DNA from 3 places in the Streptomyces sp. NPDC001880 genome. Region 2 is predicted to be linked to each of the others. Evidence: riboswitches for the same ligand, from Rfam matches in the RefSeq annotation. Region 2 holds a riboswitch; each other region holds the start of a gene.

What was found. A riboswitch is a leader RNA that binds a small molecule or an ion and turns the genes downstream of it on or off. The one in region 2 is predicted to bind cyclic di-AMP.
Region 1: another riboswitch for cyclic di-AMP. It lies ahead of ACWCQ6_RS19415 (M23 family metallopeptidase); the one in region 2 lies ahead of ACWCQ6_RS18910 (M23 family metallopeptidase).
Region 3: another riboswitch for cyclic di-AMP. It lies ahead of ACWCQ6_RS10325 (NlpC/P60 family protein); the one in region 2 lies ahead of ACWCQ6_RS18910 (M23 family metallopeptidase).

What each region holds. Positions count from the first base shown of each region.
Region 1 covers NZ_JBSFET010000032.1:56,251-60,651, forward strand. Annotated here, with positions in the region: gene ACWCQ6_RS19405 (STM4011 family radical SAM protein) at 1-161, shown strand, start outside; gene ACWCQ6_RS19410 (SGNH/GDSL hydrolase family protein) at 248-1,093, opposite strand; gene ACWCQ6_RS19415 (M23 family metallopeptidase) at 1,315-2,262, opposite strand; cyclic di-AMP (ydaO/yuaA leader) riboswitch at 2,266-2,422, opposite strand; gene ACWCQ6_RS19420 (alpha-galactosidase) at 2,720-4,401, opposite strand, start outside.
Region 2 covers NZ_JBSFET010000031.1:21,372-25,772, reverse strand. Annotated here, with positions in the region: gene ACWCQ6_RS18920 (bifunctional acetate--CoA ligase family protein/GNAT family N-acetyltransferase) at 1-1,186, opposite strand, end outside; gene ACWCQ6_RS18915 (HPr family phosphocarrier protein) at 1,360-1,641, shown strand; gene ACWCQ6_RS18910 (M23 family metallopeptidase) at 1,774-2,583, opposite strand; cyclic di-AMP (ydaO/yuaA leader) riboswitch at 2,597-2,764, opposite strand; gene ACWCQ6_RS18905 (M16 family metallopeptidase) at 3,015-4,397, opposite strand.
Region 3 covers NZ_JBSFET010000012.1:66,592-70,992, forward strand. Annotated here, with positions in the region: gene ACWCQ6_RS10315 (NlpC/P60 family protein) at 1-28, opposite strand, end outside; gene ACWCQ6_RS10320 (hypothetical protein) at 344-697, shown strand; gene ACWCQ6_RS10325 (NlpC/P60 family protein) at 753-1,910, opposite strand; cyclic di-AMP (ydaO/yuaA leader) riboswitch at 1,909-2,074, opposite strand; gene pcrA (DNA helicase PcrA) at 2,321-4,401, shown strand, end outside.

The sequences.
Region 1 (4,401 bases), on a different contig from region 2:
ACCGCCGGGCCCTCGGTCCGCGCGCCTGTCCGCTGGCGGTCTGCGACTGCCACATCGGCTATGTGCATCTGGAGACGCTGCCGTTGTACGACGTCTTCGCGGGCGGTGTGCTGGAGCGGATACCTGCGTCGCCGCCCCCGCTGCTCGCCGGACGTGCCTGAGTTTCGGACACGTCCGGCGGGACTGTGCGGACGGGGACTGGGACTGTTCGTTTGGATCGCGCCGGGCTCGATCCGGACGAGAGACCCTAGAGCGGCAGGAGGTCCGGCCGCTTCGCCTCGACGTGGTCGCCGGAGGATTCGCCGCGCAGCCGCCGGCCGATCCACGGGACCAGGTACTCGCGCGCCCAGTGGATGTCGTCGCGCCGCACTTCGAGGGTGCCGCGCTGCGCCTGCGGGGGCCATTCCTGGTCGGGGTCGGCCGGCACGTCGATGCCGAGGACCTGGGCGGCGCGCAGCGCGACCCTGGTGTGTCCCTCGGGCGACAGATGGAGCCGGTCGTCGTCCCAGGCGCGCCGGTCCTGGACGGAGCGCAGCGACCACAGGTCGAGGACCGGGCAGTCGTAGCGGTCGGCGATGGCCCGCACATGGGCGGTGTACGTGGCGATCTTGCCGCGCAGATGGCGCAGCACGGGAACACCGCGGGTGTCGAAGCCGGTGGTGACCATGACTGTGCCGACCGCCCCGGTCAGCTCGGCGACGGCGCGCTCGAAGCGCTCGGCCACGTCGTCGGGGTCGGTGCCCGGCCGGATGATGTCGTTGCCGCCCGCGCAGAAGCTCACCAGGTCGGGGGCGAGTTCCTTGGCGCGCGGCACCTGCTCCTCGACGATCTGGTCGAGGAGGCGTCCTCGTACGGCGAGATTGGCGTACCTGAAATTGCCGTGCTCGGAGCCCTCGCTGCCCGTCGCCGCTTCGGGGTCCGGGAGCTGGTCCGCGAGAAGTACCGCGAAACGGTCCGCCCAGCCGACGAAGGTCCCGTCCGGGCCGGGGTCGCCGACTCCTTCGGTGAAGCTGTCGCCAATCGCCGCGTACGACTCGATGACGCCCTGTCGGTTGATGACGCCACGTTGATTTTTTCTCGAATCGTCTGCCACAAACGCTCATCCTGCACCGCCGAATGTGACCTACGCGACCGTAATAAGGGGTTGACGGGTGGTGAGATAGACCACCCGGTCAGGTTTTGGCAAAGGAGGAATAAGGCCGACCGGCAATGGGGGCGGCGTCGCCTTCCGATTGCCGGTCGGTGTCAGCCGAAGGGGCGGTGCGCCGCCGCGCACCGCCCCTTCTGTGTTGCTCAGCCGCCCGGCCGTTCGGCTCAGACGTAGATGCCGTGCGAGGCCAGGAAGGCGATCGGGTCGATGTCCGAGCCGTACGCCGGGCCGGTGCGGACCTCGAAGTGCAGGTGCGGGCCGGTGGCGTTGCCGGTGGCTCCGGAGAGGCCGACCTGCTGACCGATGCCCACGCTCTGGCCCACCGAGACGGAGAGGGAGGACAGGTGGCCGTACTGCGAGTAGTGGCCGTCGGCGTGCTTGATGACGACCTGGTTGCCGTACGCGCCGCCCCAGCCCGCGGAGACGACGGTGCCGGAGGTGATGGCCTTCACGCTGGTGCCGGTGGCGACGGGGAAGTCGATGCCGGTGTGGCTGCCACTGGACCAGTTGGAGCCGGAGGCCCGGTAGTTGGTGGTGTGGTTGCCGGGGACCGGGTGGGCGTAGCCGGAGCTGCTGCTCTTGGCGGCCGGGGCGGAGGCCGGGGCCTTGGTCTCCGGGGCGGCGGTCACGGACTTGGACGGGGCGGACTTCTCAGCGGCCGACGCGGCGGCGGAAGGCGCCTTCGACGGGAGGGCGGCGCCGGCGCCGGCGCCGGCGCCGGTGGGCGCGGCGTTGCCGGCCGACTTGGCGCCGAGGGTCAGCTTCATGCCCGGGAAGATCAGGCTCGGGTCCTCGCCGACGACCTGGCGGTTGTCCTGGTACAGCTTCTGCCAGCCGCCCTTGACGTTGTGCTCGGCGGCGATCTTCGACAGGTAGTCGCCGGAGACCACGGAGTACGTCGTGGTGGCGTCCTGCTTCTGGGCGACCGGCTGGGCGTGCGTGGTGACGGCGGCCGACTGCGGGGCGGCGGCCGGGGCGGCCTGCTCCACGGCGTAGGCACCGGTGGCGCCGAGCAGTGGCAGTGCGACGATGGCGCCGCCGGCGCTGACGGCGGCGACGCCACGGGCAACGGGACCGATCTTCGGACGGCGGTGCTTACCCGAAATGGGCATGACGTTCTTCCTCTCCGGCGCCTGCGAGGTGAGCTGTCGGGTTCGGGCTGGAGATGCCCGGCCGCGCTGAGCGCGACTTCACCCCGAGCCGGCCGGATATCTCCGGTCGGCGGCTTACCTGGTTCCCCCGCTCCTGCCACGCGATGAGTGGATACGAATTCCAGGCGGCGGCAGGATTAGGCGGTCCGCCCGGATTGACGGTGACCGTAAGCGAGTCCGGACGGCGAGAACAAGCCTCGGGTTCCATTCCGGATTCCACGCCGAGGAAATCGGCGTGGAATTCCGGTCACACTCCGTGGATTACGGATCTTGACTTTCCGCACGGCACACGGAATACCCGACTCCCCTGTCGCCACACACCGTCACGGATATGATCCCGCTCACGAGGCAGCGACCATCTCCCGTACAACCGGACGAAGTTAAGGCAAAAGACCGCATTACGGATATGCCCGTTTTGTCACCCTCTCCGCAGGCGCAGCACCCGCGCGTCGAGGTCTCCCCGAAGTCCGGTGTCCAGCCCCTGGTGCAGGAGTACCGAACCGTGGTGCACCGCCCCCGTGTCCAGGCAGGCGTAGGTCGCCGCGGGGTCGAGCCCGCGCAGCCGCAGGGCCGGGGGCCGCTCCCCGTACCGCTGCTTCTCCAGCCACATCAGGACCACGGCCTCCTCACCGTGGACGTACTGCACCGCGCTGAGCCCGCCGCGCGGCTCACGCAGCCGGTACAGCGCGCCGTGCTGCACGACCGGCCGGATCTCCTTGTAGAGCTCCACCCAGGTCCGCGCCTCGGCCAGCTCCTCCTCGCTCCATTCGGTGAGGTCCCCGCCGACCCCGAGCACACCGGCCATGGCGCTCACGAAACGGAAGCGCAGCGAGCTGACCCTGCCGTTGAGCTGCTCGTTCGGGCTGTCGGTGACCCAGGCGGCCATCACCCGGGCCGGATGGATGTGCCCGAAACCCTCCTGGATGGCGAGACGGTCGAGCGGGTCGGTGTTGTCGGAGGTCCACACCTGGTCCGTACGGGACAGGATCCCCAGGTCGATCCGGCCGCCACCGCCCGAGCAGGACTCGAACGCGACTGCGGGATGTGCGGCCCTGAGCCGGTCGATCAGCGCGTACAGGGCATCCACATGCTCGATCCAGAGCTTCTGCGGGTACTCCTCGCCCGGCCAGCCCGCATCGGTGAAGCAGCGGTTGAAATCCCACTTCACATAGTCGACGGGCGTATTGGAGAGCAGCGTGTCCAGCTGCTCCCAGAGATATTCCCGGACATCGGGACGGGCCAGATTGAGCACCAGCTGGTTGCGGTACTCCGTCCGCGCCCGCTCGGGAAAGTGCTGCACCCAGTCGGGGTGCGCGCGGTAGAGATCGCTGTCGGCATTGACCATTTCCGGCTCGACCCAGATTCCGAACTGCATGCCGAGCCCGTGCACTTCGTCGGCGAGCGGCTTCAGCCCGCCGGGGAAGCGGTCCGGATTCGGCGTCCAGTCGCCGAGCCCGGCCCGGTCGCTGGTCCGCTGCCCGAACCACGCGTCATCCACCACGAACAGCTCGACACCCATCGCGGCGGCGCGCTCGGCGAGGACGCGCTGCTGGTCCAGCGAGATGTCGAAGCCCGTCGCCTCCCAGGAGTTGTAGAGCACCGGCCGCGCCTTCTCCGCGTCCGGGATCACATGGGCCAGCTGCCAGGCGTGCCAGGCGCGGCTCGCCCCGCCGAACCCCTGGCCGCTCCACAGCCCGGCGAACACGGGTGTGGTGTACGACTCCCCCGGCGCGAGCCGCAGCAGTCCGGAGTCGTCGTAGCCGGCGCCGCCGGTGATCTGTACGAGCCCGTCGGGCAGCCGCTGCACGGAGATCCGCCACGAGCCGGACCAGCCGAGCGCACAGCCGTACACCTCGCCGCTCTCCTCGGTCGCCGTGCCGTCGGCATCCAGGGCGACCCAGGGCAGGTACTGGTGGCCGGTATGTCCGCGCCGACTGGAGACGACACTCTCGCCGTGGATCAGCTCCGCCCGCGCCAGCCGCGACTCCGCCGCCCAGCGCCCGTGCAGCCGGCTGAGCCGCCAGCCGTCGCGGGCCGGGAGCGACCAGGTGGCCGCGTCGGCGCGCAGCAGTTCCAGCGGCGGGCCGTCCGGTCCGGCAT
Region 2 (4,401 bases):
AGATGAAGGTGGACAGGCCCGCGCCGCGGCGGTAGAGCCCGGAGAGCAGCGCGATGCCGATCGCGCCGGACTGGGTGAAGAGGCCGATGCGCCCGGGGGCGGGCGGCTCGGGGGCGAGCGAGGCGTTCAGCCGAACCGTTTCCGCGTTGTTGATCAGGCCGAAGGCGTTCGGGCCGATGATCCGCATTCCGTACGAGCGGGCCTGCCGGACCAGTTCGCGTTGCCGCTCCCGGCCTTCGGCGCCCCATTCGGCGTATCCGGCCGAGAGAACGACCAGGCCCTGGACGCCATGTTCGCCGCAGTCCGCGACGGCCTCCGGAACCCGGTCGGCTGGGACGGCGACGACCGCGAGATCGACCGGTTCAGCGATCTCACCGATCGAGCGGTGGGCGGGGACGCCGTCGACCGTGGCCAGGCCGGCGGCGAAGGCGCGGTTCACGGCGTACGTCCGGCCGGTGAAGCCGGCGCCGAGGAGGTTGCGCAGGACCGTGCGGCCGACGCCTCCGGGGGTCCGGCCGACGCCGATGACGGCGACGGAGCCGGGGGCCAGCAGTCGTTGTACGGACCGCGCCTCCGCCCGGTGCTCACGGCCGCGCTGGACGGCGAGGGACTCGGCGGTCGGTTCGAGGTCCAGGGTGAGGTGGACGGAGCCGTCCTCGAAGCTGCGCTGCTGGGTGTATCCGGCGTCCCGGAACACCTTGATCATCTTGGTGTTGGCGGGCAGCACCTCGGCGGCGAAGCGGCGGATCCCGCGCTCGCGGGCGACGGCCGCGATGTGTTCGAGGAGCGCCGAGGCCACGCCGCGGCCCTGATGCGCGTCCTGGACGAGGAAGGCGACCTCGGCCTCGTCGGCGGGTGCGGAGGCGGGCCTGCCGCGCTCGTCGATCCGGTCGTAGCGGACGGTCGCGATGAAGTCGCCGCCGACCGTGACGGCGAGTCCCACCCGGTCGACGTAGTCGTGGTGGGTGAAGCGGTGCACGTCCCGGTCGGACAGCCGGGGGTACGGGGCGAAGAACCGGTAGTACTTCGACTCGTCGGAGACCTGCTCGTAGAAGCTGACCAGCCGTTCGGCGTCGTCCGCGGTGATGGGCCTGATGCGCGCGGTGCCTCCGTCGCGGAGCACCACGTCCGCTTCCCAGTGGTCGGGATAGGGGTGCTGCGGACACTGCTCCGGCGCGGGCTGCATGGGCAAAGACTACGGCTCGGCCAGCGGTCGCGTACGACTCGGGGCCGGGGCAGTCTGGGAGGGCCGATCGGCGGTACCCCGGGCATCGCGGGCGTTCCCGGGGTCGGCCGGAGCAACTGCGCACCGCGTGAGAGACTGGTCTAGACAACTCTTGATTCCCGAAGGGCAGAACCATGGCTGAGCGCCGCGTCAACGTCGGTTGGGCCGAGGGCCTGCACGCCCGCCCCGCTTCCATATTCGTCCGTGCCGCCACGGCCTCCGGCATCCCCGTGACGATCTCCAAGGCCGACGGCAACCCGGTGAACGCCGCCTCCATGCTCGCGGTCCTCGGCCTCGGCGCGCAGGGGGGCGAGGAGATCGTGCTCGCCTCCGAGGCGGACGACTCCGAAGCCGCCCTGGACCGTCTGGCGAAGCTGGTCGCCGAGGGGCTCGAAGAGCTCCCGGAGACCGTCTGAGGCATTTTCCCGAGAAAGCCGCTGCACCACGGGGCGGTTCGGCGGACGGTCGTCGTTCACGGCCGTGCGGCGGGTACGTCGAAGGCCCCGGCATGCGCCGGGGCCTTCGACGTAGGTGCTGCGACGGGGCCGTCAGACGTTGACGCCTCGGGCGCGCAGATACGCGACCGGGTCCATGTCGGAGCCGTACGACGGTGTCGTCCGGGCCTCGAAGTGCAGGTGCGGCCCGGTGGAGTTGCCGGTCGAGCCGGAAAGGCCGATCTGCTGGCCCGCGCCGACGCTCTGGCCGACGGAGACGCTGATCGAGGAGAGGTGGCCGTACTGCGTGTACGTGCCGTCCGTCATCCGGAGCACGACGTTGTTGCCGTACGCGCCGCCCCAGCCGGCCTCGACGACCGTACCGGCACCGACGGCGACGACGGAGCTGCCGGACGCGGCGTGGAAGTCGATGCCGGAGTGGCTGCCGGAGGACCAGAGCGAGCCGCTGGACTTGTATCCGGTGGAGACGTACGAGCCGGCGACCGGGAGCTGGAAGGCACCCAACCGGGTGCGCTCGGCGGACCGCGCGGCGCGGGCCTTCTCCGCGCGGGCCTCCGCGGCGCGCTTCGCGTCCGCCTCGGCCTTGGCCTTGGCTTCGGCCTTCTTCTTGGCCTCGGCCTTCCGCTGGGCCTCCGCCTTCGCCTTCGCCGCCACGTCGGCCTGGTGCTGCTGCGCGTCGGCCTGTGCGTCGATCCGGTCGGCGATGGTCTCGTCGATGGCGATGACCTGACCGAGGCCGGTGTCGCTCACGGAGGGGGTTCCTGAGTCCGCGGCAAGGGCGGGAGCGGCCATGCCGCCGATGACGCCGGTGGTGGCCAGAGCCGCGACGCCGACGGCCTTCGCGCTCCTGCGCGTCAGTCGGCTCGGGGCACGGTGCTTCCCGGTGGCACGGGTGAACGCCATGAAGTGGCTGATCCTTTCCTTCCTTCTCGCCTACCGGGTTAGCTGACGGGTTCGGAGCAGGAAGGTCTCCTACGGACGCCCCAGGCCCCAGCCGGGCTCAGGCATCCGATTCACCCCAGGGACTGCGTGGGTCCCCGGCTCCCCAGGCTCGCGCCTGACGGGGACTCGGCGATGACTGTCCGGTACGTCGCGGATGCGGCATACGAGTGACGGACAGTCGAGCCGACGCTAAGCGGGGGCACTTTCATTCACCAAACGGACAGGCCGTTTTGTAGCGCATCCCACAGGGCCGACAGGCAACCTCCACATCAGAACGGACAAAAGGGAAGACCCCGGCGAGATCTTGCTCGCAGAGGTCTTCCCTTTGCCCCGGTATGGGGCGCTATGCCGGATCGATCCGATCGGCCGGTGCCCGTCGGCGGTGCCGATCGTCAGCCGGTGACCACCGACACCTCTCCGATGCCCAGAGCCCGCACGGGCTCCTCGATCCGTGCCGCGTCGCCGACGAGGATCGTGACCAGCCGGTCCCCCGGGAAGGCGTTGACGACCGCCGCGGTCGCCTCGACCGTGCCGGTCTCCGCGAGCCGGGCGTACAGCTGCGCCTGGTAGTCGTCGGGGAGGTGCTGCTCGACCTGGTCGGCGAGGGTACCCGCGACGGAGGCCGCCGTCTCGAACTTCAGCGGCGCGACCCCCACGAGGTTCTGCACCGCCGTCTCGCGCTCCTCGTCGGTCAGGCCCTCGGCCGCCAGCGTCCGCAGGACCGTCCACAGGTCCTTGAGCGCGGGCTCGGTGGACTCCGTGTCGACCGAGCCGCTGATGGCCAGCATCGCGGCGCCGGTCGCGCCCGAGGCGGAGTCCGGTGCCGACGACCGCAGCACCTGGGCGAAGGCCCGTACGCCGTAGGTGTAGCCCTTCTCCTCGCGCAGCACCCGGTCGAGACGGGAGGTGAGCGTGCCGCCCAGGCAGTACGTGCCGAGCACCTGGGCCGGCCACACGCTGTCGTGCCGGTCGGCACCGATCCGGCCGATCAGCAGCTGCGTCTGCACCGCGCCCGGACGGTCGACGATCACTACCCGGCCGGTGTCGTCGGCGGTGATCGGCGGGGCGGGACGGGGCTCGACCGCCTCTCCCGACCAGTCGCCGAGGGTGTCGGCGAGCAGGGCGTCCAGGTCGATCCCGGTGAGGTCGCCGACGACCACGGCGGTCGCCGCGGACGGCCGGACGTGGGCGTCGAAGAAGGCGCGCACGGCCGCCGAGTCGATCCGCTCCACCGTCTCCTCGGTACCCTGGCGCGGGCGCGACATCCGCGCCGCAGCCGGGAAGAGCTCCTTGGAGAGCTGCTTGGCGGCGCGGCGGGCCGGGTTGGCCTGCTCGTGCGGGATCTCGTCGAGCCGGTTGCGCACCAGCCGCTCGATCTCGCTGTCGGCGAAGGCCGGCGCCCGCAGCGCCTCGGCGACCAGCGCGAGCGCCTTGGCCAGCCGGGAGGCCGGGACCTCCAGGGAGACCCGGACGCCGGGGTGGTCGGCGTGCGCATCGAGGGTGGCGCCGCAGCGCTCCAGCTCGGCGGCGAACTCCTCGGCGGTGTGCTTGTCGGTGCCCTCGGACAGCGCCCGCGACATGATCGTGGCCACGCCGTCGAGACCCTCGGGCTCCGCGTCCAGCGGGGCGTCGAGGAAGATCTCGACCGCCACGACCTGCTGGCCGGGACGGTGGCAGCGCAGCACCGTGAGGCCGTTGGGCAGGGCGCCGCGCTCCGGCGCGGGGAAGGCCCAGGGCCGGGCGACGCCGGGGGCCGGCTGCGGATGATACTGCATCGAA
Region 3 (4,401 bases), on a different contig from region 2:
GCTGCTTGGGTTTTCGATGCGCTGCCACGAGGGCGTGCGTCCTTCCTGACGACTGCCCGTCGGGGGCTACCGACGGGCCCGCCGAAACTCTCGGCGGGGCGACCGGTGCGCCGCCCGCGTACGGAGCAGCGGTGAAGCCGGTCACCCTGGTCAGGGACGCTAAACCCGGGGCACGGGCAGGAGTCGTAATGACGCTTATTGTCTGAATTTGGCGTGGCATTGCCGTCGAGTGATCGGAAAAATTGCGCCAGAGTCAGGCAATTGGTACAGGTGTGAGTGAAGTGAACAGTAAGGTGTACCTGCCTGCCGAGTGGTGATATGGCCGGGGCTAGGCTGCGGCCTCATGGACGTACTCATTCATGTCTTCGTCGCCCTGCACATCATCGGCATCGCCGCCCTGCTGGGCGGATTCCTGACCCAGATGAAGGCGATGGGCGCGGGCACGGCCCGGTTCGTCCCGGCGATGCTGCACGGCGCGCTGACCATGCTGGTCACCGGTGTCGCACTGGTCGGGCTGAACGAGGCCGACGGCAACCACGTGAACAACATCAAGATCGGCGTCAAGCTGCTGATCCTGGTCGTCATCCTCGCCCTCGTCTACATCAAGCGGGACGAGGAGAAGGTCGACAAGGGCGCCTTCGCGGCGGTGGGCGGACTGACGATGCTCAACATCTTCATCGCCACGCTCTGGACCTGATCCCGCCCGCGCAGCGCTGCCCCGGCACCGGGGCAGCGCTGCGCGTGGAGGCCCGCTACGCCGGCCGCACGCTGCCGTAGATCGGCATGTAGTAGATCGACTCCTCGCGCACGTTCGCCCCGGGCTTCGGGGCGTGGATCATCATCCCGTCACCCTTGTAGATGCCGACGTGGCTGATGTCGTCGTAGAAGAAGACCAGGTCCCCCGGCCGCAGGTCCGCCGTGGCGACCCGGGTGCCGATCTCGACCTGGTCCCATGTGGTCCGCGGTATGTCCACGCCCGCCGCCTTCCACGCGGCCTGGGTGAGCCCGGAGCAGTCGTACGAAGCGGGGCCCGTCGCGCCCCAGACGTACGGCTTGCCGATCTGGGCCCTGGCGAAGGCGAGGACCTTCTCCGCCTTGGTGGTGGCACTGCTGTCCGAGCCGGACCCGGTGCCCGTCCCCGTACCGCTGCCGCCTCCCGACTCCTTCGCGGCCTCCTCGGCCTTGCGGTCCGCCTCGGCCTTGGCGGCGGCCTGCTGCTTCGCCAGCTCCTCGGCCTTGCGCCTGGCCTCGGCCTCCTTCTCCCGCTCGATCGCCGCGAGCCGCGCCTTCTCCTCGGCGGTCAGCTTCGACAGCAGCGTGCGCGCCTCGCCCAGCTTCTTCTGGACGTTCTGCTTGCTGGTGCGCAGCGTGTTCTGCGTCGTCGTCAGCGTCTCCAGGCTCCGCACCGCTTCGGCGCGCTTCTTCGACGCCTTGGCCTGCTCCGTACGGAAGTCCGTGATCGCCTGCTGCTGCCGGCTGGTCATCCGGTCCATCAACTGGCTCTGGTCGAAGTACGACTGCGGGTCGTCGGCCAGGAAGAACGTGGCGCTCGGCGTGATGGAGCCGCTGCGGTACTGCGCGGCCGCGTAGGCGCCGAGCGTCCTGCGCGCCTCGTTGAGCTTGTCGGCGCGTTCGGCGACATCGTCCAGCAGGGCGTCGACCTTGGCGCGCTGGGCGGCGGAGGCCTCCTTCGCCTGGTTGTACTGCTGGGTCGCGGTGCCCGCCTGCCGGTAGAGCTCGTCGACCTGCTTCTGTACGTCCTCGACGCCGGGCTTCGGGTCGGGGGCGGCCATGGCGCTCTGCGTGGAGAGCAGGGTCACGGACGCCAGTGCCGCGGTGGTGAGCCCGACGGCCGGCGCGGTGGTGCGCACCCGGGTGCGCGGCTTGCGATGCGATGCCAAGACCGGCATCTCCTTCCGTGGACCGCCTACCGGGTTAGCTGTCGGGCTCGGGCGGAACGGAAGGCTGCCCTACGGTCCGAGTGGGGGATAAGGACCGATTCACCCCGGTGCTGCGTGTGGGTCCCCGGTTCCGAACTCCCGTGGGGGCAGCCCGGATTCGGCGGGGGCGCCCGCTCGGCGTGGTTCGCCTCAAGGGGGTACGGGCCGCCCGGTCGAGCACGCTAGCCAACCCGCGGTGCTGCTGTGAAGGTTGATGTTCGATATGCCCGATACGTTTTCGTGACCTTGTCGGGGTGGGTGGTGAGGGCCCGGAATCCCTTACGGATCGTAGTGGCGCCCCTCCGTCGCGTGTCCGTCGCGGTGCGCGGTTCGCCGTGCGGCCTCCGGGTGTCGCCGGGGCGGCCTAGACTCGACAAGCGATGAGCAGCCTCTTTGACGACAGCTTCCTGGCCGGCCTCCAGCAATCGGAGGAAGAGCCCCCGCCGCCCCCCGAGGACTCCGCGCCCGAAGAGGTGCCGGAGGACCTTTTCGCGGGCGTGTTCGACGGGCCCCCGCCGCCCCGGGACGCCTACTACCGCGACGGCGCGCACCGCCCCGTCATCGACTCCGCGGCGCTCCTCGACGGGCTGAACACCGAGCAGCGCGCCGCCGTGGTCCACGCGGGCTCCCCGCTGCTCATCGTCGCCGGAGCCGGCTCGGGCAAGACCCGGGTGCTGACCCACCGGATCGCCCACCTCCTCGCGGAGCGCGGGGTGCACCCCGGCCAGATCCTGGCGATCACCTTCACCAACAAGGCCGCGGGCGAGATGAAGGAGCGCGTCGAGCAGCTCGTCGGACCGCGCGCCAACGCCATGTGGGTCATGACCTTCCACAGCGCGTGCGTACGCATCCTGCGCCGCGAGTCGAAGAAGCTCGGCTTCACCTCGTCGTTCTCCATCTACGACGCCGCCGACTCCAAGCGGCTGATGGCCCTGGTCTGCCGCGATCTCGACCTCGACCCGAAGCGCTTCCCGCCGAAGTCGTTCACGGCCAAGGTCTCCAACCTCAAGAACGAACTGATCGACGAGGAGACCTTCGCCGGCCAGGCGGCGGACGGCTTCGAGAAGACCCTCGCCCAGGCCTACGCGATGTACCAGTCCCGGCTGCGCGAGGCCAACGCGCTGGACTTCGACGACATCATCATGACGACGGTCCACCTGCTCCAGGCGTTCCCGGACGTCGCCGAGCACTACCGCCGCCGCTTCCGCCACGTCCTGGTTGACGAGTACCAGGACACCAACCACGCCCAGTACACCCTCGTACGCGAGCTGGTCGGCCCGGCGGGCGAGGGCGACGCCCCGGCCGAGCTGTGCGTCGTGGGTGACGCGGACCAGTCGATCTACGCCTTCCGCGGCGCGACCATCCGCAACATCCTCCAGTTCGAGGAGGACTACCCGAACGCGACGACGATCCTCCTGGAGCAGAACTACCGCTCCACGCAGACGATCCTGTCCGCCGCCAACGCGGTCATCGAGCGCAACGAGAGCCGCCGTCCCAAGAACCTCTGGACGAACGCCGGCACGGGCGCCCGGATCACCGGCTACGTCGCCGACACCGAGCACGACGAGGCGCAGTTCGTCGCCGACGAGATCGACCGGCTGACCGACGCGGGCGACGCCAGGGCCGGCGACGTCGCGATCTTCTACCGCACGAACGCGCAGTCCCGTGTCTTCGAAGAGATCTTCATCCGCGTCGGCCTGCCCTACAAGGTCGTCGGCGGCGTGCGTTTCTACGAGCGCAAGGAGGTCCGGGACATCCTGGCCTACCTGCGCGTCCTCGCCAATCCGGAGGACACCGTCCCGCTGCGCCGCATCCTCAACGTGCCCAAGCGCGGCATCGGCGAGCGCGCCGAGGCGATGATCGACGCGCTGTCCCTGCGCGAGAAGATCACCTTTCCGCAGGCGCTGCGCCGGGTCGACGAGGCGTACGGCATGGCGGCCCGGTCGGCCAACGCCGTCAAGCGGTTCAACACGCTGATGGAGGAGCTGCGCACGATCGTCGAGTCGGGCGCGGGCCCGGCGGTGGTCCTGGAGGCCGTCCTGGAGCGCACCGGCTACCTCGCCGAACTGCAGGCCTCCACCGACCCGCAGGACGAGACCCGGATCGAGAACCTCCAGGAACTGGCAGCCGTGGCCCTCGAATTCGAGCAGGAGCGCGGAGCGGCCGACGAGACGGGCACGGCCGCGGGCACGGGCACACTCGCCGAGTTCCTGGAGAAGGTCGCGCTCGTCGCCGACTCCGACCAGATTCCCGACGAGGACGAGGACGGCTCCGGCGTCATCACGCTGATGACGCTGCACACCGCGAAGGGCCTCGAATTCCCGGTCGTCTTCCTGACCGGCATGGAGGACGGCGTCTTCCCGCACATGCGGGCGCTGGGACAGGTGAAGGAGCTGGAGGAGGAGCGGCGGCTCGCCTACGTCGGCATCACCCGGGCCCGGGAGCGGCTCTATCTGACCCG